DNA from 3 places in the Nitrincola sp. genome. Region 1 is predicted to be linked to each of the others. Evidence: predicted binding sites of a transcription regulator. Region 1 holds the regulator's gene; each other region holds the start of a gene.
The links. The regulator FliA, encoded in region 1, starts transcription of late flagellar genes. The targets are predictions, from matches to a motif close to CTAAAGTTNNNNNNNNNNCNGCCGATA.
Positions count from the first base shown of each region.

Region 2: ACN0R1_RS19465 (flagellin) is a predicted target of FliA. The motif match lies at 8,335-8,361, and genes of this name have one in related genera.
Region 3: ACN0R1_RS08530 (flagellar protein FlaG) is a predicted target of FliA. The motif match lies at 6,272-6,298, and genes of this name have one in related genera.

Region 1 covers NZ_JBLXDN010000016.1:2,454-13,078, reverse strand. Annotated here, with positions in the region: gene fliQ (flagellar biosynthesis protein FliQ) at 1-244, shown strand, start outside; gene fliR (flagellar biosynthetic protein FliR) at 270-1,031, shown strand; gene flhB (flagellar biosynthesis protein FlhB) at 1,035-2,171, shown strand; gene flhA (flagellar biosynthesis protein FlhA) at 2,241-4,412, shown strand; gene flhF (flagellar biosynthesis protein FlhF) at 4,454-5,896, shown strand; gene ACN0R1_RS12725 (MinD/ParA family protein) at 5,903-6,718, shown strand; gene ACN0R1_RS12720 (RNA polymerase sigma factor FliA) at 6,743-7,453, shown strand; gene cheY (chemotaxis response regulator CheY) at 7,553-7,924, shown strand; gene ACN0R1_RS12710 (protein phosphatase CheZ) at 7,948-8,742, shown strand; gene ACN0R1_RS12705 (chemotaxis protein CheW) at 8,756-10,625, shown strand, end outside.
Region 2 covers NZ_JBLXDN010000049.1:4,783-15,407, forward strand. Annotated here, with positions in the region: gene rfbA (glucose-1-phosphate thymidylyltransferase RfbA) at 1-852, shown strand, start outside; gene ACN0R1_RS19445 (DegT/DnrJ/EryC1/StrS family aminotransferase) at 849-1,937, shown strand; gene ACN0R1_RS19450 (sulfotransferase family protein) at 1,934-2,797, shown strand; gene ACN0R1_RS19455 (class I SAM-dependent methyltransferase) at 2,829-3,377, opposite strand; gene ACN0R1_RS19460 (TDP-N-acetylfucosamine:lipid II N-acetylfucosaminyltransferase) at 3,381-7,319, opposite strand; gene ACN0R1_RS19465 (flagellin) at 7,444-8,265, opposite strand; gene fliD (flagellar filament capping protein FliD) at 8,401-9,783, opposite strand; gene fliD (flagellar filament capping protein FliD) at 9,928-10,625, opposite strand, start outside.
Region 3 covers NZ_JBLXDN010000008.1:143,400-154,024, reverse strand. Annotated here, with positions in the region: gene flgG (flagellar basal-body rod protein FlgG) at 1-16, shown strand, start outside; gene flgH (flagellar basal body L-ring protein FlgH) at 47-727, shown strand; gene ACN0R1_RS08555 (flagellar basal body P-ring protein FlgI) at 740-1,846, shown strand; gene flgJ (flagellar assembly peptidoglycan hydrolase FlgJ) at 1,848-2,900, shown strand; gene flgK (flagellar hook-associated protein FlgK) at 2,960-5,005, shown strand; gene flgL (flagellar hook-associated protein FlgL) at 5,018-5,917, shown strand; gene ACN0R1_RS08535 (hypothetical protein) at 5,929-6,228, shown strand; gene ACN0R1_RS08530 (flagellar protein FlaG) at 6,370-6,789, shown strand; gene fliD (flagellar filament capping protein FliD) at 6,822-8,204, shown strand; gene fliS (flagellar export chaperone FliS) at 8,321-8,734, shown strand; gene ACN0R1_RS08515 (flagellin) at 8,829-9,650, shown strand; gene ACN0R1_RS08510 (tetratricopeptide repeat protein) at 9,696-10,625, opposite strand, start outside.

The DNA.
Region 1 (10,625 bases):
TTATGGTGGTGCTTTCTGGTTGATTATCAAGTTTGTTACCGTAATTGTTGGGCCTGCGTTGGTTGTGGGTCTGATCATTTCAGTGTTTCAGGCCGCAACTCAGATCAACGAACAAACCCTCAGTTTTCTTCCGCGTCTTATCGTCAGTCTGCTTGCATTAATGTATTTTGGTCCGTGGATAGTCACGCAGATCCTGGATCTGTTTAACTACCTGTTTATGAATATACCGATCTTAATAGGCTAACGCAGTGTTTGTCTCTCTGGCTGAAATGGAGTATTGGGTAGCTGCTCTGCTATTGCCGCTCTTTCGTATTGGCTCTTTTTTTATGTCCGTACCCATAATCGGTACCCAGATGGTCCCTGTGAGAGTGCGTCTGGGGCTGGCGCTAGCGGTTACTTTTTTATTGATTCCGGTGCTGCCAGAGATGCCCGTTTATGATCCTTTCTCGCTTAACACTTGGCTGGTCATTTTGCATCAAATCCTTATCGGAACACTCATGGGTTTTGCGTTGCAAATTTTATTTCAGAGCTTTATTACTGGAGCCCAGATGATCGCTATGCAATCTGGTCTGGGGTTTGCGTCAATGACGGATCCCAGTAGCGGGGTGCAAATCGTTGTGGTGGCACAGTTTTATTCCATGATGGCTATTTTGTTGTTTTTGTCTATGAATGGCCACTTGGTTATGATGGAAATTATGGCTCAGAGTTTTTTTGCCTTGCCAGTCGGGATGGTTGGTTTTGATGGTGAGGTGTTTATGCGGGTGGTGTTATCACTCAGTTGGTTATTTGCTGCTGCATTACTGATGGCGCTGCCTGCGATTACTGCCTTGTTGATTATTAACCTGGCATTTGGTGTGATGACCAAGGCCGCACCACAGCTGAATATATTTGCTATAGGTTTTCCGTTTACCATGCTGATGGGTTTGATTATGCATTGGATCTTTTTACCGACTTTTTACGATCACTACATACGAACGACTCATTATGTGCTGGACTTTGTGCAGAGTATGTTGCCTCCAATAAGCGGGTAAGTCATGGCTGAAGATACAGGTCAGGAAAAGTCGCAGGAACCCACGCAAAAGCGCATTCAGGATGCGCGGAAAAAGGGTGATATAGCACGCTCAAAAGAGTTGAGTACACTGGCTTTATTGATGGCATCAGCTGCATCAGCCTTATTATTTGGTCCGAGTGTCGCCGCGGCCATGTTGGGGGTGTTTAGGTTTAATTTTTCAGTGCGTGGCGAAGCTATTTCAGACCCCGCCTTTATGTTGCAGCATCTTTATATTTCGCTATACGGCGCTTTTTTCAGCTTGTGGGGCTTTTTTTTGTTAGTGGTGTTGGCCTCTGTTTTTTCGGCAGCCGCATTAGGTGGTTGGAATTTTAGCGGTGAAGCCTTGCAGCCAAAAGGCAGTCGCTTGGATCCAATTGCAGGCATCAAGCGCATGTTCTCATTAAAGTCACTAATTGAGCTGTTTAAAGCTGTGGGTAAAGTGGTCGTTGTGGGGGCTATTGCTATTCTTGCAGTGTATTTGCTGCAACCAGAGTTGATTGGTCTCACCGCTGAGGCTATTAATCCAGCTATGGCTCATGCCGTCAGCATTTTGGCCTGGGCTTTCCTGGTGATTAGTGCCGCTATGATTTTTATTGTGCTGGTGGATGTGCCCTTCCAGCTCTACGACTATAACAAAAAGCTGAAAATGACTATGCAGGAAGTCAAGGATGAGATGAAGAGCACCGAAGGGAAGCCCGAGGTTAAGAGTAAAATTCGACAGCTACAGTATGAAATGTCACAGCGTAAGATGATGAAAGAAGTGCCAACAGCTGACGTCGTTATCACCAACCCAACTCACTATGCTGTTGCTATACGTTACGATCAGAGTCAGAGTGATGCACCGATTGTTGTTGCCAAGGGTGTCGATTTTATGGCACTTAAAATCCGCGAAGTGGCTCAGGAATATGGTGTCACTGTACTTGAAGCACCCTCTTTGGCGCGAGCCCTCTACTATGCGGCGGAAATTGATGAAGAGGTTCCGTCCGGCCTTTATACTGCGGTAGCCCAGGTGCTGGCCTATGTGTTTCAGCTCAGGGATGCCGGGCAAGGTAAATCTATCAGTCCACCGCCAAGAGATCATCAATTGGATATTCCTGATGCTCTGCGTCGAGACGAATAACTGGCGTATTTTTTGCAGTAAATACAGAGGCGTATAGTTGTGTCATTAAGTTGACGCATTCTGTACAATATGCATAAATTTACCGATGGTTTGATTGGTAAACAGTTATTTGACATTTATTTGACGGTAGGTGACGTGGATAGAGCAGCCATTCTGCAGAGTGCCAGAAGTATTAGTCGGGGAAACCTGGGCATTCCGTTGCTGCTGCTTGTGGTATTGGCAATGGTTACTTTGCCGATGCCGACTTTTCTTCTGGATGTATTCTTTACCTTCAATATTGCCCTGTCCATAGTGGTTTTGCTGGTGTGTATTTATGCCCTGCGCCCGCTGGACTTTGCTGTTTTTCCTACCATTTTGCTGGCAGCCACCTTACTTAGATTGGCACTAAATGTCGCTTCAACCCGTGTAGTGCTGTTAAACGGTCATGAGGGTGGTGCTGCTGCTGGGCAGGTGATACAAGCCTTCGGTGAAGTGGTTGTTGGCGGTAATTACGTCGTTGGTATCGTGGTCTTTATGATTCTGGTCATTATCAACTTTGTTGTTGTGACTAAAGGTGCTGGGCGTATATCTGAGGTTAGTGCGCGGTTTACGCTGGATGCGATGCCGGGTAAACAGATGGCTATTGATGCCGATGTAAATGCCGGCTTGATCACCCAGGATGATGCACGCATACGTCGGCAAGAGGTTACCCAGGAGGCCGATTTCTATGGTGCGATGGACGGTGCGTCAAAATTTGTTCGTGGTGATGCTGTTGCAGGTATTTTGATTCTGATCATTAACCTGTTAGGCGGGCTGGGAATCGGTATCATCCAGCACGGCTTGGACTTTGACACCGCGATGCGTAACTATTCGTTGCTCACTATTGGTGATGGCCTGGTAGCGCAGCTCCCTTCTTTATTGCTCTCCACGGCGGCGGCCGTAATGGTTACTCGGGCAAACTCCTCTGAGGCGATGGGGAGTCAGGTGTTCAGCCAGATGTTTGGTTCACCCCGGGCCCTTTTTGTTGCTGCTGGCGTTATCTTTTTAATGGGTATCGTCCCTGGTATGCCGCATCTGGCATTTTTATCGCTCGCTGCAGCAGCTGGCGGTGCTGGTTGGTTGATTATTCGGCGTCAGCAGCAGTTGGCGGCTGAGTCGTCGGTGGCTGAAATGGATGCAGCCGAACCCGAGCAGTCTGAGGAGCGTCGTGATCTGGACTGGGATGATGTAATGCCGGTTGATATGGTCGGGTTAGAGGTGGGTTACCGCCTGATACCCATGGTAGATAAAATGCAGGGTGGGCAGTTGTTGAGCCGGATTAAAGGGGTGCGTAAAAAACTATCCCAGGATCTGGGCTTTTTGGTGCCTTCAGTGCATATTCGTGACAATCTGGATTTGATGCCGGGTGCCTACAGGATAACTTTGATGGGTGTTATCAGTGGTGAGGGCGATGTTTATCCTGATCGAGAGCTAGCCATCAATCCGGGGCAAGTTTTTGGAACCCTAAAAGGTGTATCGGTGAAAGATCCAGCCTTTGGTCTTGATGCGGTGTGGATAGAAAAAGGTCAAAAGGAGCATGCGCAGACTCTGGGTTATACTGTAGTGGATGCCAGTACTGTAGTTGCAACGCACTTGAATCAGATATTGCAAAGTAACGCACATGCCCTATTGGGGCATGAAGAGGTTCAGCAACTACTGGATATGCTCACCAAATCATCACCGAAGCTGGTTGAAGAACTGGTGCCGAAAAAGCTGTCGATCAGTGTGTTGCTGAAAGTGCTGCAGAACTTGTTGATGGAGCAGGTCTCTTTGAAAGATTTTCGTTCTGTCGCAGAAGCTCTGGCAGAAGCCGTAGACAGAACGCAGGACCCTTTGTCGCTGACAGCCGCTGTACGGATTGCCTTGTCCAGGCTGATCGTGCAGAGTATCAATGGTTCTGATCCGGAATTGCCAGTCATTACCCTGGATCCATCGCTGGAGCAGATGTTGCTGGGTTCGATGCAGCAAGGCGGCCCGAATGACGAGACACTGGTGCTGGAGCCTGGTATGGCTGAGCGTTTGCAAACTTCTTTAGGGCAGGCAGCACAGCAGCAGGAAATGATGGGTAAACCTTCAGTGTTGCTGGTGGCAGCACCGATTCGACCGCTGATGGCTCGGTTTGTACGCTATGGCGAGCATCAGGTGCACGTGCTGTCGTATCAGGAAATACCAGAGAATAAGCGTGTGACGATCGTGGCTACAGTCGGAGGTGGTAATGCCTAGGGGTATGCGGGCTTTTAGCAGCTGGCTAATAAGGAATTGTTATGAAAGTTAAGCGCATTTTTGCGCCGGATATGCGTCAGGCAATGCGGCGGGTCAGAGATGAGATAGGTGCGGATGCTGTCATTATCTCCAATCATCGTGTTGCCGGCGGTGTTGAGGTGGTTGCTGCACGAGAAGAGGACTACGAGTTGGCGCAGGCTGAGCTTCGGCGCAATCAGCAGCGTAATCAGCCAAAGAATCGTCCTGTCGCTCCTGTGCCCAGTAATGCGGTAGCGGATGATGCGTTAGCATCGGAACTTCGACGTGCACAGGTGCGCATATCCGAAGCTCGGCGTCGGGCCGAACAGCCTGAACCTCAAGTCAATCAGACTGTTAACCGACAAATAGATGCTGAAGACGATGAAGACCTGCGCTTTATATTACAGTCGCTGAAAACGCGGCAGGAAGAGCAGGCACGTAAAGAAATTTCAAATGAGCACAGCCAAGAGCCAGACAGTCTTTGGGGTTCAGCCACTACGATGCCGGCATCATCATCTGCCGATGAAGAATCCAATCGCTTGGTTAAAAGTATGCAGCAGGAGATACAGCAGCTCAGAACAATGATGGAGCAGCAACTGGGTCAGGGACGGCATTCGTTGGCGGCTCCAGATGTGGTGCCTGATCGTGTCGCAGAAACGCCCTTGCATGCCCGTCTGCATGCATTGGGTCTTGGTGAAAGATTGATTCGCCAGTTGACTGCCAGCATTGAGCCGGACTTGAGTGCCGAGATGGCCTGGAAAAACACCCTGGCGCGGCTGGCAGATTCAGTGCCTGTGGTTGGGGAAGAATACATTGCCCGTGGCGGTATGATTGCCTTTGTAGGTGCCACCGGTGTAGGTAAGACCACTACGATAGGGAAGTTGGCGGCGCGTTATGTGCTGCAGCATGGCAGTTCAGGCTTGGCGTTGGTGACTACGGATTGTTATCGAATTGCTGCACATGAGCAGTTGAAAACATTTGGTCGTATTCTGGATGTGCCCGTGCGTGTGGTGGATGAAAACCATAATCTCGATGAGGTGTTGTTGTCGCTACGTGGTAAGCGCCTGGTGCTAATAGATACAGCAGGTATGAATGCGGGTGATGCGGAAGGTGTGCAACAAAAGCAGATGCTGGCATCCGTATCGGTTCGTCTAAAAAAACTTCTGGTGCTGTCCTGTTCTAGTCAGCGTCAGTTGTTAGAAAAAGCCTGGGCTAATTACCAGGAGCTTGAGCTCAATGCGTGTGTGCTGACTAAGCTGGATGAGTCTGGCAGTATCGGGGATGCTTTGACGCTTGCGGTAGAACGCCGTTTACCGGTGGCCTATGTAACTGATGGACAGAAAATACCGGATGATCTGATTGTGGCTCAGCGTCAGGATTTGGTCAGCCGAGCGGTGCTTGCGGCGCAATATACAGGTTCCGAGACCGACAGTGAAACCGACAGTCAAATGTTCAGGGCGGGTTAGGAATTCATGAAGCAGGCACATCCAGTAAAAGTAATTGCCGTGACCGGTGGTAAAGGCGGGGTCGGTAAAACCAACGTCTCAGTGAATCTGTCGGCTGCGCTGAGTGAAATGGGGCGGCGTGTTGTGTTGATGGATGCGGACCTGGGACTTGCTAATGTGGATGTGTTGCTGGGGTTGCGAGTAAAAAAGAATATTACCGATGTGCTTGATGGCCGCTGCTCACTAGCTGAGGTGCTGGTTAAAGTGGATAAGAATATGTCTATCGTTCCTGCATCTTCAGGGACACAGGCTATGACGGCTTTATCAGAGCATCAGCATGCTGAACTGATTCATGCCTTTAATGATATTGCCGATATGATGGATATTCTGATCATAGATACGGCCGCTGGTATATCGGAGTCGGTGGTTAGTTTTGTTAAGGCGGCTCAAGAAGTATTAGTGGTTGTTTGTGATGAACCTACGTCAATTACCGATGCGTATGCTTTAATTAAGATGTTGAACCGTGATCATAAGATGACCCACTTTCGGATACTGGCCAATATGGTCCATTCGGAAACCGAGGGACGTAACATGTTTAATAAAATACTCACAGTTACTGACAGGTTTTTGGATGTAACGCTTCAATACGTCGGATCAATACCTTATGATGAGGCTGTTCGTAAAGCGGTGCAGAAACAAACGCCTGTTTTAAAAGCATTTTCAGGCAGTAAGGCCTCTGCAGCTTATCGGCAGTTGGCCAATAAGGTAGACAACTGGCCGGTGTTAAAAACACCACGTGGTCATTTGGAATTTTTTGTTGAGCAGTTGGTCAAGCGACATTAACTGGATACTGGAAACTTAGGCTGTATGTATAATCAGCTTCAATTTAAAACCAGTAATGAACTGCTGGAGCAATATGGTCCTTTGGTGAAGCGTATTGCTCAGCATCTGCTGGCTAGGCTGCCATCCAGTGTTGTGCTGGATGATTTGGTGCAGGCTGGTATGATCGGTTTGCTGGAAGCCGCCAGAAAGTTTGATCCTGGCAAGGGTGCAAGTTTTGAAACCTATGCTGGCATCCGCATTCGAGGATCTATCATTGATGAGGTTCGTCGAGGAGATTGGACGCCACGCTCGGTTCACCGTAATGGCCGTCGTGTCAGTGAGGCGATTCGGGTCGTAGAGCTACGTACCGGTCGGGACGCATCAGATGCTGATGTGGCTGCTGAACTGCAGATAACTGTATCGGCTTATCATGCTTTGTTGCAAGACTCGCTGGATAGTCGGCTTTTCAGTATAGATGAGCTGAGCCATGATGAAGATGACTCAGTGGGTATGCAGTTTGAAGGTGATGATCCTGGTCCGGATGAGTCTTTTCAGAGTGCATCATTTCGTCAGGCTTTAGTCGATGCTATTGGTAATTTGCCTGAGCGCGAAAAATTAGTGATGGCACTATATTATGATGAAGAGATGAATTTAAAAGAAATTGGCAGCGTTCTGGGTGTCAGTGAGTCAAGGGTTAGCCAGATTCATACTCAGGCCGCGCTGCGGTTAAAGGGGCGGTTACGTGATTGGCAGTGATTTTTGTTTGTTATCCGTGTCGGGCCTGTCTAGTATAGGTTTAGCACGCTTATCTTTTACTGTAGAAAGCCGGGGGGGCAGTGTCTTGTGAAAAAAGACATCAGGATTCTTGTTGTGGATGATTTTTCCACCATGAGACGAATAATCAAAAACTTGCTGCGAGATCTAGGCTTTACCAACGTGGAAGAGGCTGATGATGGCAAAACAGCCTTGCCTATTCTTAAGCAGGGCCGTATTGAGTTTCTGATAACTGACTGGAATATGCCGGGTATGACCGGTATTGATCTGCTCAAAGAAGTTCGTGCTGATCCAGAGCTTTCACATATACCAGTGCTTATGGTTACGGCCGAAGCCAAACGTGAACAGATCATTGCAGCCGCTCAAGCCGGCGTGAATGGTTATGTGATCAAGCCCTTTACGGCTGTCGTTCTCAAAGAAAAAATCGAAAAAATATTTGAACGTATCACCTGAAGTAGTCGGCAAGAGATGGAATAATGAAAAAAAAGATAGCCTCACTTGAATACGATGGCCTAGACGATCTGCTTGGACAGATGGCCAGAGAGTTGGTCGAGACGATTGACCGAGGAAACCTCAGTCATGCAATGGAGATAATTAACGATCTTCAGGAAGCTCGGCATCAGGTTTTCTATAATGAAGTCGGACATTTAACCCGCGGGCTTCACGAGGCTATCAAGGCTTTCTCTTCCGATATTGATGATAAAATTCCGTCGACAGATGCTGGCAGTATGACTGCAATGACGGATGCTTCTGATCGGTTGGCTTATGTTATAGAGCTGACAGATAAAAGTTCGCATGAAACCATGGATAGGGTAGATCGTTCGCTGAGTCTGGTAGATCGTCTGGATGGGCAGTCTGAGCGCTTTCGTGATTTGCTGCTGTTGGTGGGGCAGTTAGAGGGCGATTTCAAAGCACTGGACGGTGTTTATGACCGTACTTGCGATGTCAAAAATGAATCCGAAAAAACAATAGCAGAACTGCGTGCCACCTTGACTGATATTTTGGTATCCCAAAGTGTTCAGGATATTACCGGTCAACTGATTCGACGGGTAATTACCTTGATGACCCAGGTTGAATCACAGCTGGTCAAACTGATGGATATGGCGGCCAAGGTGGAGCGTCTCACCGGTATCGAAATGCCCCATGGGGATGCTTCCAATGAGGATCAGGATGCGATACGTGCACAGGGGCCACAGCTCAAAAAGAAAGAAGCCGGTGCAGTCAGTAGTCAGGATGATGTGGATGAACTGCTCTCGAGCCTTGGGTTTTGATTAGGAGATCGCTATGAGTTTGGATGTTGATCAGGAAATTCTTGAAGATTTCCTAGTAGAAGCAGGAGAGATACTTGAGCTTCTGTCAGAGCAGTTAGTCGAACTTGAACAGCGCCCTGATGATCGGGATCTGCTGAATGCGATCTTTCGCGGGTTTCATACGGTCAAGGGTGGAGCCGGCTTTTTGCAGCTTGACACTATGGTGGACTGCTGCCACAAAGCTGAAAACCTTTTCGACCTGCTGCGGAATGGTGAGCTAAGTATTTCTCCGTCACTGATGGATGCGGTGCTTCAGGCATTGGATTCGGTAAATCTGATGTTCGAGCAGGTGCGTGGTGGCAAAGAGCCAGTGGCAGCGCCACAATCTCTGCTCGATACACTGGATGCTTATACCAAGGGACAGGTGCCGGAACCGGTTGCCGCGTCACCAAAATCGACGCCCGCGGCTCCTAAGGCCAAACCCGTTACGTCAGCTAACCCCAATACCCCCAATGATGAGTTTGATCAGTTATTAGGGGATCTGGTTGGTGCTGATGCAGCTGCAACGTCATCAGATTCTGATGATTTGATCACGGAAGATGAATTTGATGCGCTGCTGGATGAGTTGCATGGTGCTGGCAAAGGGCCAGGTAAGCATGATGAGTTAACTCAAGCGGCTGCCACGAGTAGCGATGAAATCACTGAGGATGAATTTGAAGCCTTGCTGGATGAACTGCAATCAAAAGGTCAGGGTGCATTTACCGCTGCTCAGGCAAGTGCCAGTGCTGAAGTATCTAAATCTGAACCGATGGATAGCCAAGCGGTACCTGTATCAGATGAACTGGCTGTACCAGCAGAGTCACTAGCGAAACCCGTTGATTCACCTCGTGCCGTGCCAGCTCAGCAGAAGCCAGTGCAGGAAAGTAACGTCAGGGTAGATACGGCGTTGCTGGACAAGATTATGAACATGGTCGGTGAGTTGGTGTTGGTCAGAAATCGTCTGGTAAGGCTCGGTGGGGCACGCGAAGACGAAGAAATGGCCAAAGCCCTGGGAACGCTGGATATGGTAACGGCTGACCTGCAAACCTCGGTTATGAAGACGCGGATGCAGCCAGTGAAAAAAGTATTTGGTCGTTTCCCAAGGCTGATACGCGATCTGTCCCGTAGTCTGAAAAAAGAGATTCGTCTTGAGCTGCGTGGAGAAGAGACTGATCTTGATAAAAACCTGGTGGAAGCACTTGCAGACCCCTTGATTCACTTGGTCAGAAACTCAGTCGATCATGGCATTGAAGCACCAGATGTCAGGGAAAAGTTAGGCAAGCCTCGTGAAGGCAGTGTGTTGCTCTCGGCTGAGCAGGAGGGTGATCACATCCTGCTGATCATTCGTGATGATGGTGCTGGGATGGATCCGGAAAAGCTGCGTCGTCTGGCTGTGGACCGGGGCATGCTCGATACCGAGTCGGCGGCACGTTTGACAGATCAGGAGTGTTTTAACCTGATATTTCATGCCGGCTTCTCCACCAAAACCGAGATTTCAGATGTATCCGGTCGTGGTGTGGGCATGGATGTGGTCAAGACCAAGATCACCCAGTTAAATGGTACCTTGGCAATTGACTCTATCCTTGGGCAGGGTACTCAGATAGCTATTCAAGTACCGTTAACCTTGGCAATTATGCCGACCTTGATGGTTACACTGGAGGCGCAGGCTTTTGCGCTGCCGCTGGTGAATGTTAATGAAATATACAATCTGGATCTGACTAAAACTAACATTGTTGATGGGCAGCAGGTGGTCATCGTTCGTGATCAGGCTTTACCACTGTTTCATCTTAAACGCTGGATGGTGAAAGGTTGTGAAAGTGAGCCGTTGCCGGATCAGGGGCATGTGGTGATCGTTTCAGTTGGTA
Region 2 (10,625 bases), on a different contig from region 1:
GCAGGCGGGAGCGGCTCACGGCTATATCCTATTACCATGGGAGTATCCAAACAGTTACTGCCCATTTACGATAAACCAATGATCTACTATCCGCTGTCTGTGCTCATGCTGGCGGGTATTCAAGACATCCTGATCATTACCACGCCGGACGATCAAGCCAGCTTTCAGAGGTTGCTCGGGGACGGTAGCCGCTTTGGCATCCATCTCAGCTATGAAATACAGCCTAAGCCAGAGGGGTTGGCGCAAGCTTTTTTAATCGGCGAACGCTTTATTGGCAACGATAGCGTTTGCTTAGTACTAGGTGACAATATTTTTTATGGCCATGGCTTCAGCCCTAAGCTTCGTCAAGCCTCACAGCGTAAAAATGGTGCCACCGTTTTTGGTTACCAAGTCAAAGATCCTGAGCGGTTTGGAGTGGTTGAATTTGACAATCAACGCCGTGCAATAAGCATCGAAGAAAAGCCTCAAAGCCCTCGTTCCCACTATGCGGTAACCGGACTCTACTTTTATGATAACGATGTCATTGAGATAGCTAAGCAAGTGAAGCCCTCACCGCGAGGTGAGCTAGAAGTCACTAGCATCAACCAAGCCTACCTTGCACGTGGCGATTTACAGGTTGAACTGCTGGGGCGCGGCTTTGCATGGCTAGACACAGGCACCCACGAAAGCCTGCTAGAAGCGGCGCAATTTGTTGAAACTATCGAGAAACGCCAAGGGTACAAAATCGCCTGTTTAGAAGAAATTGCGTTTAATCAAGGATGGATGAGCAGAGAAGAATTACTCGACCGCAGTTTAGCATTTGAAAAAAATGGATATGGCTCATATATTAAAAAAATAGCGAGGGAAGCATGAGCGATAAACCAACTTATGTAACTGAACCTTTTCTACCTCCTCTAGAAGAGTTCATACCTTACTTAGAAGAAATTTGGTCGAGTAAACAACTGACAAATAATGGCCCTATGCATGAAAAGCTAGAGAGGGCACTGTGTGAATATCTAGACGTGCCTGAAATAGCACTTTTTAACAATGGCATGTCAGCATTAGTCACAAGCTTGCAAGCGTTAAACATAAAAGGGGAAGTTATCACCACTCCCTTCTCGTTTATTGCAACTGCACATGCTTTACTTTGGAACAACCTAACCCCAGTATTTGTTGACATAGATCCTTTCTCTTTTAATATTGATCCAAGCAAAATAGAGAGTGCGATCACATCTAAAACAGAAGCTATTCTGGCAGTGCACTGTTACGGCGTGCCATGTGACACAACTGCCATTCAAAAAATTGCTAATAAGCACAATTTAAAAGTCATTTATGATGCAGCACATGCCTTTGGGGTTCAAGACTCCACAGGCAGCATATTAAAAAAAGGAGATTTAAGCGCCATAAGCTTTCATGCTACGAAAATATTTAACACCTTCGAAGGAGGGGCAATCATATGCAAGAGCAAAGAAGCCAAACTTAAAATAAATCAATTAAAAAACTTTGGAATTATAGATGAAAACACTATTCAGCATGCTGGCCAAAATGGAAAAATGAGCGAAGTTTGCGCTGCCTTTGGACTACTCCAACTAACAAAAATAGATCACGTTTTTGCAGAAAGAAAGCGCGTCTATCAAGCTTACATAGAGCAACTTAACGGCATTCCAGGCATCAAACTGCCTAGCAACAAAACAAATAATTCATACTTTCCAATCCTAGTTGAGGTCGATTGCAAAATAACAAGAGATGAACTACACGAAAAATTAAAAGAAAAAAACATCTTTACTAGAAAGTATTTTAGTCCGTTAATATCAGATTTTAATCCTTACAGGCACATTCAATCTGAAACACCTAATGCAAAATCTGCAAGTGATCGAGTGCTTTGCTTGCCTATTCATGCCAATCTTCCATACAATTCAATCGTCAAGATTTGTCAACACATTAAAGACTTATTATGAGCAAAACACTAGAAAGAAAAGACCCATTTTTTATATTAGGGAATCCACGATCAGGCACTTCATTATTAAGGTTAATGTTAAATAGCCATCCAGAAACTGTCGTACCACCTGAATGTGGATTTTTGTTATGGTTAAGTGAAAAATACGCATATTTACCAGATTATAATCAGAATACTTATGCCAACTTCATAGACGACCTTTTCAAGACAAAAAAAATTGAAACCTGGGACATAAAAAAAGAAAAATTATTAACAATAATAAAAACTGAACGACCAAAAGACTATAGAAGCATGACATCAATCGTCTATAGCTACTATGCAATAGAAAAAGGAAAAAAACCACGGATTCATGGTGACAAAAACAACTACTATATTAATGAAATCGAAAAGATTGAAAAAGTTTTCCCAAACTCAAAAATCATATATATAGTAAGAGATGGAAGAGACGTAGCGGCTTCTTATTTCAAAATAGACGACAGCAAGATATATTCTAAATATAAACCGGCACTCCCTCAGTCTATTGAAAAAATTGCTAGCGATTGGTCGAAAAGCACTCTGATGGCTAAATCAATGCAAAATCATTCCAACACATGCGTCGTGCTTTATGAAAACCTAGTACGCGATCCGACGCGCGCACTATCGGAAGTGTGCGCCCATCTTGATATAGACTATTCGGATAATATGCTACAATTTTATAAAAACAACGACGAACCTATCGATTTTTTACAATGGAAAGCAAAAACGAAACAACCAGTGGATACAAGCAGCCTTGGCTCTTATAAAAAAGAACTCACCCAAGAGCAAATTCTTACCTTTGAGCAACATGCACGCAGTGCACTGGAAGCATTTAATTATATTTAAAAAAGCAGGGCTTTTATAAGCCCTGCCTCAATCACAAATAAATTAAGAACTGATTACCAATTATTTCTTTTCTTAGTGAAAATTTATCGCAAAATTCATCGACCGCTTTTATGACACCACCATCCCACCAGCCGCCTGACTGATAATCATCACCACAGATAACACCACCTTTCTTAATTTTATCTAAAGATGCATTAAGATCTTTTAGAACAAACTCATACAAATGATTACCATCGATATAGACCCAGTCCAAAGATTCAGCTTCAAAAGCCTCTAAAGCTGAAGCAGAATCCATGCGATGGACTACCACAGCACCTACAACGATTTCTTCTTGAAACCTCTTTTTTACAAACTCAAATCGTTCATCTAGTTCAGCTTGCCCCTCGGCCATACCGCCATACCAAGATTGATCATATTGCTCACTTGATTCATACCTCCATGGATCAATGAGGTGTAACTTCTTTGGCTGTAAGGAATCTAACAAAAAGGAGCTGAAATCACCTTTGTGCACACCAACTTCAACACCTACCGAGCCTCGTGGCAAACGAGCTACAAGATGATTACGATAATTCTCTTTCATATTTTATCCCTTTAGAAAATTGTTTATACGCGACAGATTACTTTCCAGAGCCTCATCACCTCTGGATTTTTTCAAGTTAGCTCTGTCTTTCTCGACTATTGAACTATCTTTGGATGGCAGCTCATTAATAGTACTGCTGTTTAAAAATTCTGAAAACTCAACACACTGGATGGACATATCAGACAGCCTACTCCACATAGGGTTCTGCATATAGGATTCACTATGGAAAATAGATTTCTTCAAAACGACTTTAGTACCAAAATAAATGGCTGCGTTAATAGTTGCACCAGCCTGGGAGCGGTTATGGGCTGTCACTAATAGCTCTGCACTTGCAATCATATCAAAATAGTCACTTTTAGACATAAAGTCAGTCAGTATTTCTACGCTGTTTTTAGAAAATCCTTTTGATAAAGCATATTGCTGTAATTTTAAAACATAACCATCAGGAGCATTATATGAGCATGGCACAATAATTTTATAATCATTAATATCTTCTTTAGCAGCTAGCGCGCCAAGGATTTCCGCGTGATTATTCCCAACATCGCCACTATTACCAGCAACAATTATTTTTTGTTTTTTTACCGGCAACTTCTTTTCAAGCTCATCAAAAGGAAAACGATAAGCAAAATCAAAGTGTTTCTTTTGGCCAAATAAGCGTTCATAAAAATTATAATCATCACGTGTTACGGTTGCAACACAAGCAACTTTCTCAACCAGCTTTAGCATCTCATCAGTAGGCTCGTGATAACGATATATATCGCCCCCCCAAATGACCCAGGCTACTTTTCTAACGCTACCAATTTCGTCAAGAATCACTTTCTGCCAATCAAAGAAAAGACCATGTATATAGACTCCTTGAACATGCTCCCTTTTACAATACATAACAACACTTGACAAATCTTTAGCCGCATCAAAAAAGGTAACGTTCTTCGTGCCATATGCGACCGAGTAACCTTCTACACTTCTTGCTTCATTAACATAAAATACATTACTTCCATGGCTCTCTGAGCCTACCGCTTCACAAGCCTCAATCAATGACTGAGTGTGCATGTTATTAAAACATATGTGCACAAAGCAATTCGGATGAGCTTCTTTAGTGACCTCTTTGACTAAGCTTTTATCTGGTAAGACAGACGCATTTTCATCCTCTATTTTTACGTATCTCTCTATCAACGCTTTAGCCAAGCCATCAGCTGAAAATACATTGCTCATTAAATATGCAGCTTTAACAAGTCTATCTGGGCTTAAATTGAGTCGATATAAATCTTCAGAAACCAATACTAACGAGGCACTTTCGAGCTGCTCCTCACTCTGAGAAGTTGAGTGCCTCATAGCAGGATGTGGCGAATAGACAAATTCTGTCATGGTGTAACATTTAAAGCCATTCGATGCAGCCCAGTTTAAAATATGAGCAACACTCGACTGACTCGCATGAGTGGGATTAACAGGAGCCTTGACTTTGATTGCTAGCGTATTTTTTAAATATTTATCACTATTGTTCAAAATTGCTAAAGTGTCATTGAGGTGATCTAGCACCATCAAATCGACGCCCGGCAACCCATCAACAGCATTCAGTGGCACTGTACTGATAGGCAGCGTAGACAACACTCGAAGAGAATCTTCTTGGTCTTGCGTTTGACGCGCCTCTAAAGGTTTCAGTGTTCCTGTCAACTCTGGCTCAAGGGTTGCATAAAGCGAGGCATCCTGACCATCACCTAATGTGGCATGCGGATAATGGTGCCATTCACCCAGTTGTTTGAGCTCTTCTGACTGTTTCGTAAGCAGACTACCCGGATCAAATGAAATAACCGCGAAATTACCTGTTCTCATCCATGCTGAGAAACTTGGACTTCGAGCAAAGAGAGTACCATTATCGATAACTGTAATGGGTTCATTAAGACTCAAATCCGAGAGAGACTCTGGAGCTTCTTGCCTAGCCTCAACTTCAACCAGCTCAATAGCCTCTTCATTATCCGCAAACCAGGCTTCACCTTCTTTATTGAAAGTCAGCGCTTCTGGAGCCTTACCTTCACAATGACGTTGCCAAATGCCACGCAACGCTTTGGTGAAATTTTGAGCGAACCGTGCGCCATCACATACGGGAGACTCCTTTAAAATCGTGCGCAACGCAGCACGAATGACCGCAAGGCTGGGTAAATCCGCAGTCAACTCTTTTACACGTTTGCGGAAGTCGTCCCAATTATCCGTAACCAGCTCAGGCAACCCAGCATTAGCTAAGTGAGTGGCGCTATGGCGGCCTGCAAAGGTGGGGCCTACGCAAGTAACAACAGGCACGCCCATCGCTAAAGCTTCACAGGTGGTTAAACCACCAGAGTAGGGCCATGTATCCAGTGCAATATCGATTCGCTGATACGTTTCCAAAAATTCCTTATGCTTGGCAGGGCCTTCAAGTAGTAGACGCTCTGCTCCGATATTAAACTCTGCAAAGCGCGCTATTGTGCGTTGGCAAAACACCTCGCCTTCGAATTGAATACCTCGCAGCAGTAGCTTGCTGCTTGGCACTTCGTGCATCAACGTCGACCACTCTTTTATCAGCTCACGAGAGAGTTTGGCTGGATTATTTAAACACCCAAACGTGATAAAACCATTTTTCAGCGCCGGAAGGCCCGTTACATCAGGTACATAATCTGGAAGATGGTAACAAATATAATCATCTGGCAACCGAATCAGTTTTTCAGTATATAAATGATCAACGTTTTTCGGTGTTTCAATGCTATCACTCAATAAGTAATCGAAGCACTTAAGACCTGTTGTGTTAATCAGTATACCTACCCACTTCACCATTAGCGGCGCAGGCTCTTTAGCTAATGCTAAAAACTTAGAACCTTCACCGCCCCCGTTCATATCGATAAGGATATCAACTTTATCATTGCGAATTTTTTGATTTAGCTGTTCATCGCTTAACTCAACAACAGAGGCCCAGCTATCCGCTACTTTTTGAATCTCTAATGTTAGTTTATCTACAATTTGATTGGTAGTATAAAAAAACAACTCCACTTCATTTTTATCCAAGGCTCTAAGAGCTGGCAAAATCATTTGGCCTACTGGATGCGTTCGAAAACTACCTGATAAAAGCCCAATTCTAATACGCTTGCTTTGTCTGGATTCGGTACTCGCCCGAACGACATTGCTTTCATTCACATACTCTGACTCAAATTGTTTGGCCAACTCAGACAACTCTTCAGCACTGTAATCCGGATTATAGTGCTTAGCTATGAAAGAGTTATACGCCGCTGCTCCATTTTTCCCAATGGCTAGCTCCTCTCTAAAATGTTGCTCTGCCGCTTCATAGTCACCTTCCCGTAAACTAAGGCTAGCCAAATGATTACTGACTCCCACCAGTGTTGGCTTCAGCTTTTTCAGCATCGCTGATGCTTCATATGACTCACTGTGCCTCTTTAACTGGTCGAGAATACGACTACGCCAAACGAGCGTATCTGGGTATCGACGATCTAATTCATACGCTTTTTCATTGGCAACCAGAGCTTCTTTATTTAGCCCTATAACGTGATAAGCCCTACTAAGCCAGACCCATACGCGTTTTTCTGATGGAATTCTTTCACTCAGGCCTGTTAAACGTTTGATGCACTGGTGCGCATCGCCACCGAACAGCTCGTACTGGGCCAATTTTAGCTCAGACAGCGGATGATCACCTTTGGCCAGTTCAATCGCTTTCTGCATAGAGGCACATGCGTTCTTAAGATTCTGCTGCTGAGCTTGTACATTGGCTAACATTTCCCAACCATGAGGGCTTGTGGCATGTTGCTGAGTAAATGCATCGGCCAGTTGGTAGGCAGTTGTCAAATCTGACTTATCAATAGCATCCTGAATTTTTTGCAGGTCCGACACGTGGGCATGGTTTCCCACCGCCTTCTGTGCTTTTGGCTTACCAAACTGTTTTTGCTTACCTTTACGTGCCATTACTCGTAACCCTTATGTGGGAATATTGCTAACCGTTGACTGAATTGTAGCGCAGTAACAAGCACAAAAAAGGCTGGCCAATGGCCAGCCTTCGCTGCTATTTCTTGCTTTAACCGCGAGGTGATTAGCCCAGCAGAGACAGTACAGACTGAGGAGTCTGGTTAGCCTGGGCCAGCATGGAAGTACCAGCCTGCTGGAGAATCTGCGCACGCGTTAGGTTAGATACTTCTACGGCGTAGTCAGCATCTTGAATACGTGAACGAGCGTCGGACAGGTTAGTGACGTCAGTCGTCAGGTTCTCAAGTACAGACTCAAAACGGTTGATCGTTGCACCCAGGGTAGCGCGGTTATCGTCGATCGTTTGCAGAGCGCTGTCGATTGCATCAATAGCATCTTGAGCGCTGCTGAAGCTGCTGACATCAAGTCCGGATACGTTCAAGGTCGCGGCTGTTACATCAACAGTGCTGACTGTCAGGTTATCTACGTCTGCAGTAGTGTTAGCACCAACCTGGATGTTGAGAGTATCAGCACCGTTCAATAGTGAGATTCCGTTGAAGCTAGTGGCGTTAGCAACACGGGTGATTTCAGATACGCGCTCTTCAATTTCTAGAGCGATAGAAGAACGGTCTTCTGCAGTGTTGGTATCGTTAGCCGCTTGGGTAGCAAGTTCACGGATACGCTGAAGGTTGTCGCTGATTTGGTTCAGACCACCTTCCATAGTTTGCGCAAGAGAAATACCGTCGTTGGTATTACGCTGAGCCTGTTGCATACCCGTGATCTGGGCGCTCATGCGGTTAGCAATGGCTTGACCAGCGGCGTCATCAGCAGCGCTGTTGATGCGCAGACCAGAAGACAGACGCTCTTGCGCCTTAGACAGCATGGCCTGAGAGTTGGACAGGTTGTTCTGACCGATCAGGGCAGTGATGTTCGTATTGATCACAGACATGGAAGTGCTCCTTGAAAATTAACTGGCCTTGAGGCCTGCTTTGCGGCGGTTAACCGCCGTTATTTTAATTAACGGCAGGCCAGTCAAAATCTTTAAAAAATTAAGCGCTTTTTTTGTAAAACAATGTAACAAGGCTTAGTTATTATTCTGCATTGCATTGAGCATACTGAACTGCTGAGCCAGATAGGAGCCTGTCGAATTCATCTGGGCGATCATGCCATCCAGTTGAGCAAATTGAGTACGATAGCGGGAGATGTTGCGCTCGATGCTCAGCTCCATTCTGGCTTTACGCTCTGTGAGGTTATCAATGCGCTGCTCTGCATTGTTCACTGAGGTTTGAATCAGACCATCATCGCCGGTGATGGATTTGAGTGTCGCACTCAACCTGCCAGCAAAACCTTCTTCTGATGACTCACCTGCAAAAAAAGAGGTCAGGGCGTCAGGGCTATTGGAGATTGCCTCGTCTAATTTTGTGTCATCTACCTGGAGACGGCCACGCTCATCAATCGCGATACCGAACTGAGCCAAACGTGTAAAGTCACCGCTTCCTAGCGGGTTTGTCACATCACGGCTTAGCCGCGTTTCAATTGTGCGTACGGTTCGGTCGCCTAGCAGCTCGCCAGACGTCTCTCCTTCACCATTGAATGCGGTCATGCGGCCTACAGTAGACTTCATTTCGTTGTAGGTGCTGACAAACTCATTAATCGCTTCTTTTAAAGACTCTTCGTCGCGCTCAATGACAAGGCTAACGGGCTCTTGTGAGACGGATGTTAGGTCAAGCGTCACACCTTGAATAGCGCCTTCCACCCGATTTCCACTGCTGGTAATCGCGATACCATTCACTTCTAGCGCCGCATCCTGGCCGGCGCGGCGTGTAGCGGTATCCATAGCAAGGCCGTCTAGGCCTGAGAAACCAGTAATAGACGCTTCTTTACCGGTTTCTTTTGAGCTCAGTGCCAACCGAAATCCTGTACCGTCGTTCACGATAGAGGCGGTAACACCTGACTCTGCATCGGCATTAATCTGATCGCGGACACTGGCCAAGGTGCTGCCTGCGGCAATATTAATGGTTTTGCTGCTTAAGGCCGGCGCATTAGGGTCAAAGGTGCCATTGGTGTAGGTGGCGCCAAAATCTAGCGTTAGCGTGGTATCGGTGGCCGCCAGTACTTGATCCATCGTGACGCTGTTAGACGCTACGCTGCCCGCCCGTGCTAACTGGGTCACGTTGATGTCGTAACGCCCAGCGTTTGCTGACTCCCCCGCTGTTGCGCTTACTCCTTCGCCAGTCACCGTGCTTTTTTGCTGCTTAAATGTAGAAGCGTCATTTAATGCAGTAATCGATTCTTGCAAACGATCCATTGCCGACTGCAGGCGGCCATAAGCCGATATTTTGGTTTGTTGAGTATTCTGTTGCTGCGTAAGCGGCGTTAGCTTCTGCCGCTCAGACGCTTGCAGCTGAGTCAGCAGGCCATTCAAATCCAAACCTGAACCAACGCCAAGAGAGGTAATCGTCGCCATGTGGCTCAGCTCCTTTTAATTTTAAAAAAATAGACTGAGTAGGTTATCGGCAGAGTGGGAAAAAACTTTAGCCTAGCAGCAGGAGTTAAGCTACAAAAAAGGCCTAGAGAAAGCTCTAGGCCGCGATGGAGAAAGTTAATAAGGTTAGTTTTGGCCTATTTGCCCTAACGTTGCAAGCTGCTGAGTCAGGTAAGCGCTGGTTTGATTCATTTGCCCCACCATGCTGTCCATGGCTGCAAATTGGGCTCGATAGCGCTCAATCGTTTGATCGATTCGGCTCTCGGTGGTGGCAAAACGATCGTTTAACGACGCTACGCGATTCTCAGAGCTAGTCACGGCGTTTTCCAGTCGTCCGCTTGGCCCTATGAGCTGCTCAATCGCTGTTGAAATTTGCCCTGCCATACCACCCTCGCTAGATGCCCCTGCAAAGAAATCCGCCAGTTGATCAGGTTGGTTCGCGATAATGCCGTTCAGTTGGTCATCATCAACCTCTAGGGTGCCATCCAACTGCAGTGAGATGCCAATATCTGAAAGCATGCTGAAGCCATCCCCCTCCGTTCGACTGCTCAGCGCTTGGCGCAAGGTGGTTTCGACTGCACGTGTGGCGCTGTCACCATTAAGCTCACCCGCACTATCGCTTTCCGCGTTATAGGCGGTCAGGCTGCCAATCGTGTTTTTCAGCGTGTTGTAGTCATCAACAAAGGAAGTGATCTGCTCACGAATCGCATCGCTATCTTGGGAGACCGCCAAGGTGCTGCTGGCATTGGCTTCAGAGAGCGTCAGCGTCACGCCTTGAATAGCGCCTTCAACCCGGTTGCTAGCGCTGACGATATCAATGCCGT
Region 3 (10,625 bases), on a different contig from region 1:
TACACAGCAGCTTTAATGAGTCGGGTTTAAGTAAGAGGTTAGGGTGATGATGCATTTAATAAAACTTTCCCTGGTAACCGCGGGCTTGTTAGTTCTATCTGGCTGCGTGAATAAAGCGCCGAAGCCTGATAATCCCTATTATGCGCCGGTGCAAATGCCTAGCTTCGAAACGCCCAAACCGATTAATGGCGCCATTTATCATGCATCAACCAGTCGCGACATATACAGTGATGGCCGTGCACATAGGGTAGGCGATATTATTACTATCAACCTGTCTGAAACCACACAGTCGTCTAAAAAATCCAGCACCAGCATCGACAAAAGTACGGATGTAAGCTTATCGACCCCTAATATCCTGGGACAACCTCTAACCATTGGCGGACGTGAGTTGTCAGCAGGCATCAGTGGAGAAACCGGGTTTGAAGGTGATTCCAGCTCCAATATGAGTAATCAATTGAGTGGTAATATTACTGTCACCGTGCAGGAAATTTATCCTAACGGAGTGATGCTGGTGCGTGGAGAGAAATGGCTGACCTTGAATCAGGGTGATGAGTACATTCGAATCAGCGGTTTGGTACGGCCTCAAGATATTACGGCTGATAATTCGCTCGATTCAACTCGCCTGGCGGATGCCCGTATTACCTACAGTGGCACGGGAGCTACGGCTGATGCCAATGTTATGGGCTGGCTGGGCCGTTTCTTTATCAGCGCACTAATGCCTTTTTAAGAGGATCAGATTATGAAGAAAATCATCCTGCTGGCGATCATCCTGTTATTCAGCACTGAATCCGTGCTGGCGAATATGAATACCTCGCGTCTGAAAGACCTGGTCAATGTGTCTGGAGTAAGAAATAACCAGCTAGTGGGTTATGGTCTGGTTGTGGGGTTGGATGGCACAGGTGACAGTCGCGCCAATTTTACCTCGCAGACGTTTCGTAACCTGCTGAATAATATGGGCGTCGTTATGCCAGCGAACGTTAACCCGCAGTCCAAGAATATTGCGGCCGTAGCCATTCATGCCGATCTGCCTCCCTTTGCTAAGCCGGGTCAGACAATCGATATTACTGTATCCACCATCGGTGATGCAGGCAGTCTGCGCGGCGGTTCATTATTAATGGCGCCGATGAAAGGTGCCGATGGTCAGATCTATGCCATGGCACAGGGAAGTCTTATCGTAGCCGGTTTTGGTGCCGAAGGTCGTGACGGTTCACGTATTTCGGTGAATGTGCCCAGTGTCGGGCGTATTCCCAATGGCGCTACAGTAGAGCGCGAGGTGGTGAGTGGTTTTAATCAGGGTGATAGTCTTACATTGAACCTGAAAACGCCCGATTTCACCACCGCGCGTACCATCTCTGATCAGATTAATGGCCTGCTTGGCCCACAAGTGGCTGCCGCCATGGATTCAACCTCTATCCGTGTGCGTGCACCGCGTGACCCGTCGCAACGGGTGACTTTTTTGTCTGTATTGGAAAACCTGCAAATCCAGACAGCGGAAGAAACCGCCAAAGTGATTATTAACTCCCGTACCGGCACCATCGTTATAGGTCAGCATGTGCGTGTATCGCCCGTGGCGATTACCCACGGTGGCTTGACTGTGTCGATTACAGAAGAGTTTGATGTTGACCAGCCAAATGCGTTGGCCGGTGGTCGTACAGTGGTAACACCGCGCACTGGCATCGAAATCGATGAAGGCTCTGGACGTATGTTTGAGTTTGCACCCGGTGCCTCCTTGCAGGATATTGTCGAAGCAGTGAATAATGTCGGTGCAGCCCCCGGTGATTTAATGGCCATACTGGAAGCTCTGAAGCAGGCCGGTGCGCTAAGAGCCGAGTTAGTGGTGATCTGACATGGTTAACAGTAAGTCCGCCGTGGCGACACAAAATCCGCAGTTTTACACTGAACTGAATCAGCTCAGTGAGTTGCGTCGCCGTGCAGGTCAGGATGAAGAGGGCGCATTACGAGAGGTTGCGCAGCAGTTCGAGCAGATTTTCATGAACATGATGCTGAAAAGCATGCGTGATGCCAATGCCTCCTTTGGCGAAGATAACCCCTTCAATAGTAACAACACCCGTTTCTTTCAGGATATGTATGATCAGCAGATGACGCTGGATCTGGCACAGAAAAGTACGCTGGGACTTGCTGATGTTATGGTGCGTCAGCTTAGTCAGCATTCTAATATTCCCTCAAATCAGGGTAGGGATGATCAGAACCGCCCACTGAGCGAAGCCGAGATGCTGCTGAACCGTGCCATGAATACTACCGCCGGTATGGCGGCTTCGGCCGTGCTGGGTCAAGCACCTACTTCAGGGCAAGGAGCAGCTGGCGAACAAAATACTGATGCTGATGATTCCAGCCGGATGAATAGTGCGCAGTCTGATAAAGATCGCACAGGAAACGCCAATACCCCCGAAAACCTGCCAGCACGTTTTGACTCACCGCGCGAATTTGTAGATGCCTTACTGCCCCTGGCTGAAGAGATGGCCGCCGAGTTGGGGGTTGATCCTAAGGTGCTTCTGGCACAGGCTGCACTGGAAACCGGCTGGGGGCGCTTTGTTATCGACGGAAGCAATAATCTGTTTAATATTAAAGCGGATAGCCGTTGGAGTGGAGAGCGTGTCACGGTTTCTACGCTGGAGTACCGCGATGGCGTGGCTGCAAAAGAGATGGCAGCCTTTCGTTCCTATGACTCTTATGCAGATAGCTTCCGCGATTATGTCAGTTTCCTGCGCACTAACCCACGTTATCAGCAGGCATTGGAAAATACCGCTAACCCTGCGGTTTACCTGCGGGAGTTACAAGCGGCAGGTTATGCAACTGATCCTGCTTATGCGCAGAAAATTGAACAGATTTTTAGTGGAAATATTCTCGCGCAAGCGGGTCGAGATACTCAAGAAGGCTGAGTTTCAGCCGATATAGAATGCAGTAACGTGCTGTACCTTCTTACAGCAGGGAGTTATATATGTCATCGCTTTTATCGCTAGGTGTTCAAGGCGTCCGTGCCAGCCAAGCTGGCTTGAATGTCACGGGTAATAACATAACCAATGTTAATACGCCGGGCTATACGCGTCAGATACCACAGTTTCAGAGCCTTGAAGGTGGTGGCGTCAAACAGGAAAACTCACAGCGTGTCGTAAACCAGTTTATTAATGCCAGAGTCTGGGCAGACAGTTCACGATTCGAGGCTGCAAAAGCATTTGAAGGGTTAGCAAATCAGCTTGATAATACTTTAGCCAGTGAAAGCAGCAGCTTGGCTATTAAACTGGATGATTACTTTGGCGCGCTGCAGGCCGCTAACGATGATCCAACGTCTATCACCAGTCGTGAATTGTTGGTGGCCGAGAGTGAAGCGACTGTTCGGAGATTTCAAGACCTTTATGGTCGCATTGAAGAGCAGAATCAGACCGTTAATACGCGTATCCGTGAGTTGACCGAGGAGATCAATACGCAGGCCAAAAATATCGCGGCATTGAACGATCGTATCCGTATTGCGCAAGCTGGTGGAAAAGAATCCTTTGAGTTGTTGGACCAGCGCGATCAAGCCATCAAAGATTTATCTGAATTAATTGATATTCAGGTGATTGATCAGCCAACAGGTGAAAGCACAATTTTTACTGCTAACGGACAACCGTTGGTGGTAGGTCAGTCGGCTAATACGCTGGTCGCAACACCGGGAACCTTGGATAACTCTCAGTTGCAAGTCAGTATGTTGATCGCCGGTCGTGAAAATAATATTACCAACAATATCAGTGGCGGAGAGCTCGGTGGCATTCTGGAGTATCGCAAAGAGGTGTTAAATGAAAGCCTGGATGAGTTAGGCCGACTTGCACTGGTGTTTGCCGACAGTATGAATAGCCAGCACTCTCTTGGTATGGATATGGATGGCAACATGGGGCAGAAACTGTTCCGTGATATCAATGATTCGGTGCTCATGAATTCTCGTTTCCAGTCTGAGTTTACCCAGGGCAGTGTGCGCATCACTGACACCAGCCTGCTTCAGGCATCCGATTATGATCTGGTGTTCACCTCTGAGACGGACTTTAGATTGACACGCCTGTCTGATGGCAAAACCTGGACTCAGAATGCTTTTGATATACAGGCTTCCGGTAGTGATGTGGATGGCGAAATGCAGTTCTGGTTCGATCCGGCGGCTGGTGATCTAGTGTTGCAAGTAGATGGTATGCGCATCAATGCCGACAAAAATAGCCCCTTTGCTATTAATGAACGTTTTTTGATGCAGCCAACACGCACGGCAGCAGATGATATACGTGTCGATATTGGCAGTGGCCGTCAGTTGGCTTTGGCCTCTCCTGTCAGTATTGCAGAGAATCCCAGTAATGGCGGAACAGGTAGCGTGCTAGTGCAGGTTTCTGAAGTTGTTCCTGCCGAAACTAATCCGATGGATGCTTTGCAGCACCTCTTACCTGATAGTGAACATTCTATTGAACTGATCAAAACAGCAACTGGCTATGATGTGAATCTATTGGATGCCAGTGGTACACCTGTCGCTATTCCAGCTCTGGATATTACTGCTGATCCAGCAAACCCCAATCAGTTGATTATCCGCAACAGTGATGCAACCTTGTCTGGAGAAATTCGTGTCGATGTCAGTGGTGCACCGCTGGATGGTGATAGCTTTACTATTAATTACAACTTTGAAGTTGACGGTGTCACTGGTGATATTTCCAATATAGGGGTGTCAGATAACCGCAACGGTATTTTACTGGCCGATCTTACCAAGCAAAAAACATCTCTGGATGGCACTTATCAGGAAACATACAGCCGTATAGTAGAGCGTGTGGGTATAACCACAAAAGTTGCGCAAATGGATTCAGCCGCCTCTCAGGCTGTGCTGCAGAATTCTGTTAATCAACGCGAGGAGATCAGTGGCGTTAATCTGGATGAAGAGGCTGTAAAACTGATCCAGTTTCAGCAAGCCTATCTGGGTGCCGCACAGCTAATCACAGCATCTCAGAGAACATTTGAAGCACTGATCAATGCCGTTTAAGGGAGACAGATCATGAGACTTTCAACACAACAGTTTTTCATGCAAAACCTGAGTAATGTACAGCAAAGTAATGCTCAGATTTTTAAGTATCAGCAACAGATGTCAACCGGTAAAAAGCTTTCAAAGCCTTCAGATGATCCTTTGGCGGCAACGCAGATCAATAAGTTCGAGCGTGCTATTGCAAGGAATGAGGTGTTTTCACGTAATGTAGACGTCTCCGAGCGGCGCTTAAAGCAGGAAGAGTCGACACTAACATTAATTACTGAAACGACATTGCGCATTAAGGATTTGGCAATACAGGCGAACAATGGAAGCTTGACTCCAGCAGATCAACGTATTATTGCCGAAGAGCTGAAGCAGTTAACCGGCCAGCTTTCCGGGGCAGTCAATACACAAGATGCACAGGGCGAATACCTGTTTTCCGGATTTAAAGGTCAAACACAACCCTATCAGCTTAATGCAAGTGGTGATTATGTTTACCGGGGTGACAGTGGTCAGCGTTTCTTGGATGTAGGTGAGAATACCAGCATTGCTGCTACTGATCCAGGTGGTAGCATTTTTGGTACCGGAGAAGATAATTTACTCAATGCTGTCAAAGAGATGGCTGCAATCCTTGATGACCCCAACTCTGATATGGATGCGTTCAATAATGAGGTGGCCAAGGTCGACCAATTCTTTGAGCAAACAATTACAACTCGGTCGCAGATTGGGGCGCGTTTAAAAGTATTGGAGGATCAGCGAGAACAGCTTGCTGACATTAAGCTTTTTACACAGAATACCTTATCCAGCTTCCAGGACACGGATTACTATGAAGCGACAAGTAAGTTGATGCTGGAACAGAATGCGCTGGAAGCAACCTACGCGACCTTTGGTAAAATACAGCAGTTGACATTGTTTAACTATGTTAACTGAGGCGACAGGCAATGAACGACGAAGATTTACAGCGATTAACTAGCATCCTGTTAGAGCAGCTGAAAGCGCTGGCTGAACAACGTATTGATGATATGCAGCTGCTGGAAGCAGAGAAAACAGAGCTGCTTCAAACCTTGAAAGATGTTCAAGTACTGAGTGTACCTCAGCGTGGGCAGTTGGAGACTATCCTCACCCAGCAGCGTTATCTGGAAAGCTTGTGTGTCGAAATTCGTGATGAACTCGGTGACCGCCTGAAAGCCCAGCTACAAAAAAATAAAGCCGTTAAAGCCTATGAGCAAGGCGGTTTTTAATAGGTGTGTATTTGTTTAAGCAGGCAGAATGCTACAAGTTTTGCTAAAGTTATAGTTAAACTTGCCGATACTTGTGGCTAGAGTCTAACAATAATTCATGCCGGAGCTGGACAACAAGCCCCGTGTTAGAGGGAGTTTATCATGTCAATCGATACCAGTATTAATACCGGTGGCCTGGATCGTTCAGCCAATCAGAACCAGACTGCTGATATAGGGCTTCGCAACCAGCGTCAGGCGGGACAAATTGAAGCCCGTGCAGTTGAGTCTGTGCAGCAAGCTGCAGAACAGCGCCGCATGGATCCAGAGCGTGAAGCCCAGGCTGTTCAGGAAGCGGCTGATCAGATCGGCGAATTCTTGAATGTTATTAACAGCGATTTAAATATTTCAGTTGATCGGGATGTTAATCGAACTGTAGTTAAAGTCATTAATCGTAGTAGTGATGAAGTAATCCGGCAGATTCCATCAGAAGAGGTGTTGTCTCTGATGCGCCGTATGAGTGAAATCGCTAACCAAACATCAACCGGTAATGCATCCGGTATGTTGCTGTCGGATCAGGCATGAGCTGACAACACAAAATTTAATGGAGGTTTACAATGTCAGGTATTTCATTTACGGGTGTAGGATCGGGTATTGATACTAAAACCATTGTAAACGTTCTGGTATCCGCTGAAATTCAACCACAGCGTGATCAGCTTTCTACACGTAAAACGACATTAGACGCACAGTTATCAAGCTTTGGTCGTCTTAAAAGTGCGTTGAGCGAATTTCAGTCAGTACTTGATAATCTTAAGTCACCGGACAAATTCCAGGTGCGCTCCACTACGGTTGGCGACGAAAGCCGCTTTACCGCCACGTCCAAGTCAAATGCACAGCCTGGTGAGTATCAGGTATCTGTTGAGAACTTGGCAAAATCACAGCGTTTGATGACAGCGGATAATGCTTTTGCCAGCAGCAGTGCTGTGGTGGGCAGTGGAACACTGACGATCAGTACTGGCGGAGCCTATGATCCAGGTCTAGAAAATGGTTTTACAGTGGATATAGATCCATCTGCGGCGACGTTGGATGATATTCGTAAAGCCATTAATAATGCTGAAGGTAATGATAGTGTTACAGCCAGCATCGTCAATGTAGATGATGGGCTTGGTGGTACTCAGGCCCGCTTGATTCTCACGGCGAGAGAAACCGGAATCGCGAATGAACTAACCATAGCAGTTTCACCCGGTAGCGATCCAGGTTTGTCAGCATTGGCCTCCGGTAATCTTGAAGTTTCCAGAGCGGCGGAAGATGCCGTAGTTAGGGTTAATGGCTTGACTGCTACTCGGTCAACCAATGAGATCAGTGATGTAATTCAGGGTGTTACGTTAAATCTGAAGTCTGAAGAAGTGGGTGAAGAAGTCAGTCTGACTATTGGTACAGACAACACCGCCATTGAGAAAAATGTACAAAGTTTCGTTGATGCGTATAACAAGCTTCAAGGCGTGCTTAAAGATATTGCTGGTAAAGATACCAGTGGTCTTAGGGGCGACTCTACGGTGCGCATGTTAAGCTCACAAATGCGGTCCTTGACCTCATCAGAGGTCAGTGGCACGGATCCTGAATCAAGAATTCTGGCGCAGGTTGGCGTCAATATAGACAAAGATGGCAAAATGAGCCTGGATAAAGAAGTGCTAAATGAACGCCTGAATCAGGACTTCGACAGTGTGTCGACGCTGTTTAGCAGCGAAACAGGGATTGCTTCTCGCCTGAATGATTTCGTAAAACCTTATACGCAAGCGGGTGGATTATTAGACAATCGTACCGAAGGGGTTAACTCAAGGTTACGAAGCCTAGCTGACCGTGAAGAGCGATTGGATATACGAGAAGAGAACCTTTTTAACCGTTTGTCGCGTCAGTTTAATGCCATGGACAGCATGGTGGCACAGATCAATAGCAACGGCGCATTTTTGACGTCGCAGTTAAGTTCGCTGCAATACTAAATCTAACAGGGTTTAGTGCTGTAAGGAGGCTTTAGGGTCTCCTTTTTTATTAGAGGCATAGGGCAACGGTATCCTGTTGATGATATCGTCCCCATCACCAATATGAGAACAATGTAATGAACAAAGGCATCGGACAGTATAAGCAAATTGGCGTAGAAACAGCCTTGGTGAATGCAACGCCACATCGATTGATTCAGATGCTATACGAGGGCGCACTAACAAATCTTGCCAACGCTAAAGGCGCCATAACCAATAATCAGTTGGGTTTACTGTCGGAAAGCATCAAAAAAACATCCAATATACTAGTGGGCCTTGAAGAGGGGCTGGATCTGCAAAAAGGCGGCGACATAGCCGCAAACCTGCAGGCACTGTATCGCTACATGCAAACAGAACTGATAGCGGCGCAAGCCGCTCGCAGTGAACAGAAAATAGATGCCTTGATCAGTATTTTTGTTGACCTGAAATCAGGCTGGGATGCTATTGATCCTGGTAAACAAACAGCCGGTGAAGAAAGAACAGACGAAAGTTGAAAAAAATGCTCAAGCGATTACAAATGTGGCCGATAACTTAAATCACAAGAGACAATTTCTACGCAAATTAAAGCGTAACTGAGGAGATAAGACCATGTCTAATGTAGTCGCAACAAACCTGTTCTCATTGAACGCACAGCGTAACCTGGCAAATAACTCTATGGGCATGAATACTGCAATGGAGCGTCTGTCTTCCGGTTTGCGAGTCAATGGAGCCAAAGATGATGCTGCTGGCCTCGCTGTTGCAGAGCGTATGAATGCACAGGCCCGTGGTATGAACGTAGCCATCCGTAACGCAAGTGATGCAGTATCCATGGTACAAACTGCAGAAGGTGCTTTGCAGCAAGTAACCGACACACTGCAACGTATGCGTGAGCTTGCAGTACAGTCTGCCAACGGTACTTATGATGATGAAGACCGTGAACTGATTGAAACTGAGTTTGCATCTCTGCAAGAAGAGTTAACTCGTATTGCCGATGTGACCCAGTTTAATGGTCAGAAAATTCTGGATGGTAGTACATCCACTGTTACCTTCCAGGTAGGTGCTAATACGGCTGCTGGTATAGATACCATTGACGTTGAGTTTACTGATGTCAAAACAACTGTGTCAGGTATGGGTAATATCAGTACCGCCGCTGGAGCAAATACAGCTATCGGCAATATTGATACAGCGCTTGATTCAATTGCTGAAGCAAGATCTACTTTCGGTGCGGCTCAAAACCGTTTTGAAGCTACCATTATCAACCTGCGTAATGCTGAAGAAAACCAGCAAGCCGCACGTAGCCGGATAATGGATGCCGACTTCGCTGCAGAAACCGCCGCTTTAACCAAAGCGCAAGTGTTGCAGCAGTCAGGTATCGCCATTCTGGCTCAAGCAAACCAGGCACCACAGGCTGTACTTGGGTTGCTACGTTAAGAAAGCTCAAACTAAAAAAGCCTTGGTTAATACCAAGGCTTTTTTTTACTCCAACTTTGGAAGCTCAAAAGATTGCTTGGCATCCATCGACGGGTTGTCTTTAAAGCGTGCATACAGCATTTTTAAGGCAAGTTCATAATAAGCTGTGGGTTTGTGGTTGCTAACTTGGTTTTGCTTGTTAAGGGTGATTTCTAAAGTATTTAAGCAAGTATCTCTAAAGTCTTTATCTTGAATGTAACGATTAGCAATAGCGATAAATGACGCATCATCCTGCGCGATCAATTGCTCTAACTTTGCATTGGTTAAATGCAGTGCTGAAATTTGGGATGCTTGACTAATACCACGGTAAGCAATAATCGGTGTACCTGACTCTAATGCCATTTTAGCCGAGCTGTGGTTCCCATAAGGGAAGGTATCAAGCAACAGATCGGCAAGATGTAGCCTTTGTCTATGTTCAGCAAAATCCACCTTATCCGCAAAAACAATTCTAGAAACAGATAGGTTGTTGGTTTTCGCTTCAGCTAATATGTTCTGTCGTCTGTGTTCGTCAGCGGCATAGATCCATAAAACAGTATCCTTATTTTGCTCAAGTAAACTGCACCAAAGTTTAAATATCTGCCTGGTGATTTTATGAGGTTCATTAAAAGAAGCAAGAATGAGTTTGTCTTCAGGTAGATTGAAATCAGCTTTAGTTACTTTTCCAAGAAATTCATTTTTTCTAAAAGGCGCATCTGTTATGTGTGGCTGAATGATCAATGACTCAGAATAATAGGGAAGTGTTTTTTCAGACAAATAGAATTTGTTGACAAGCATATAGTCATATATGTCAGGCGACCCTGAGGTGGAAGGATAGCCTGTGTGATGCATTTGAATAGGAGCTGGTCGATAGCTCATAATGTTACTGCGACTGGCTGATGTATATAGTGTTAGGTCAACTAGGATGTCAATTTCATGGCTTGTTATGAGTATGGCGGC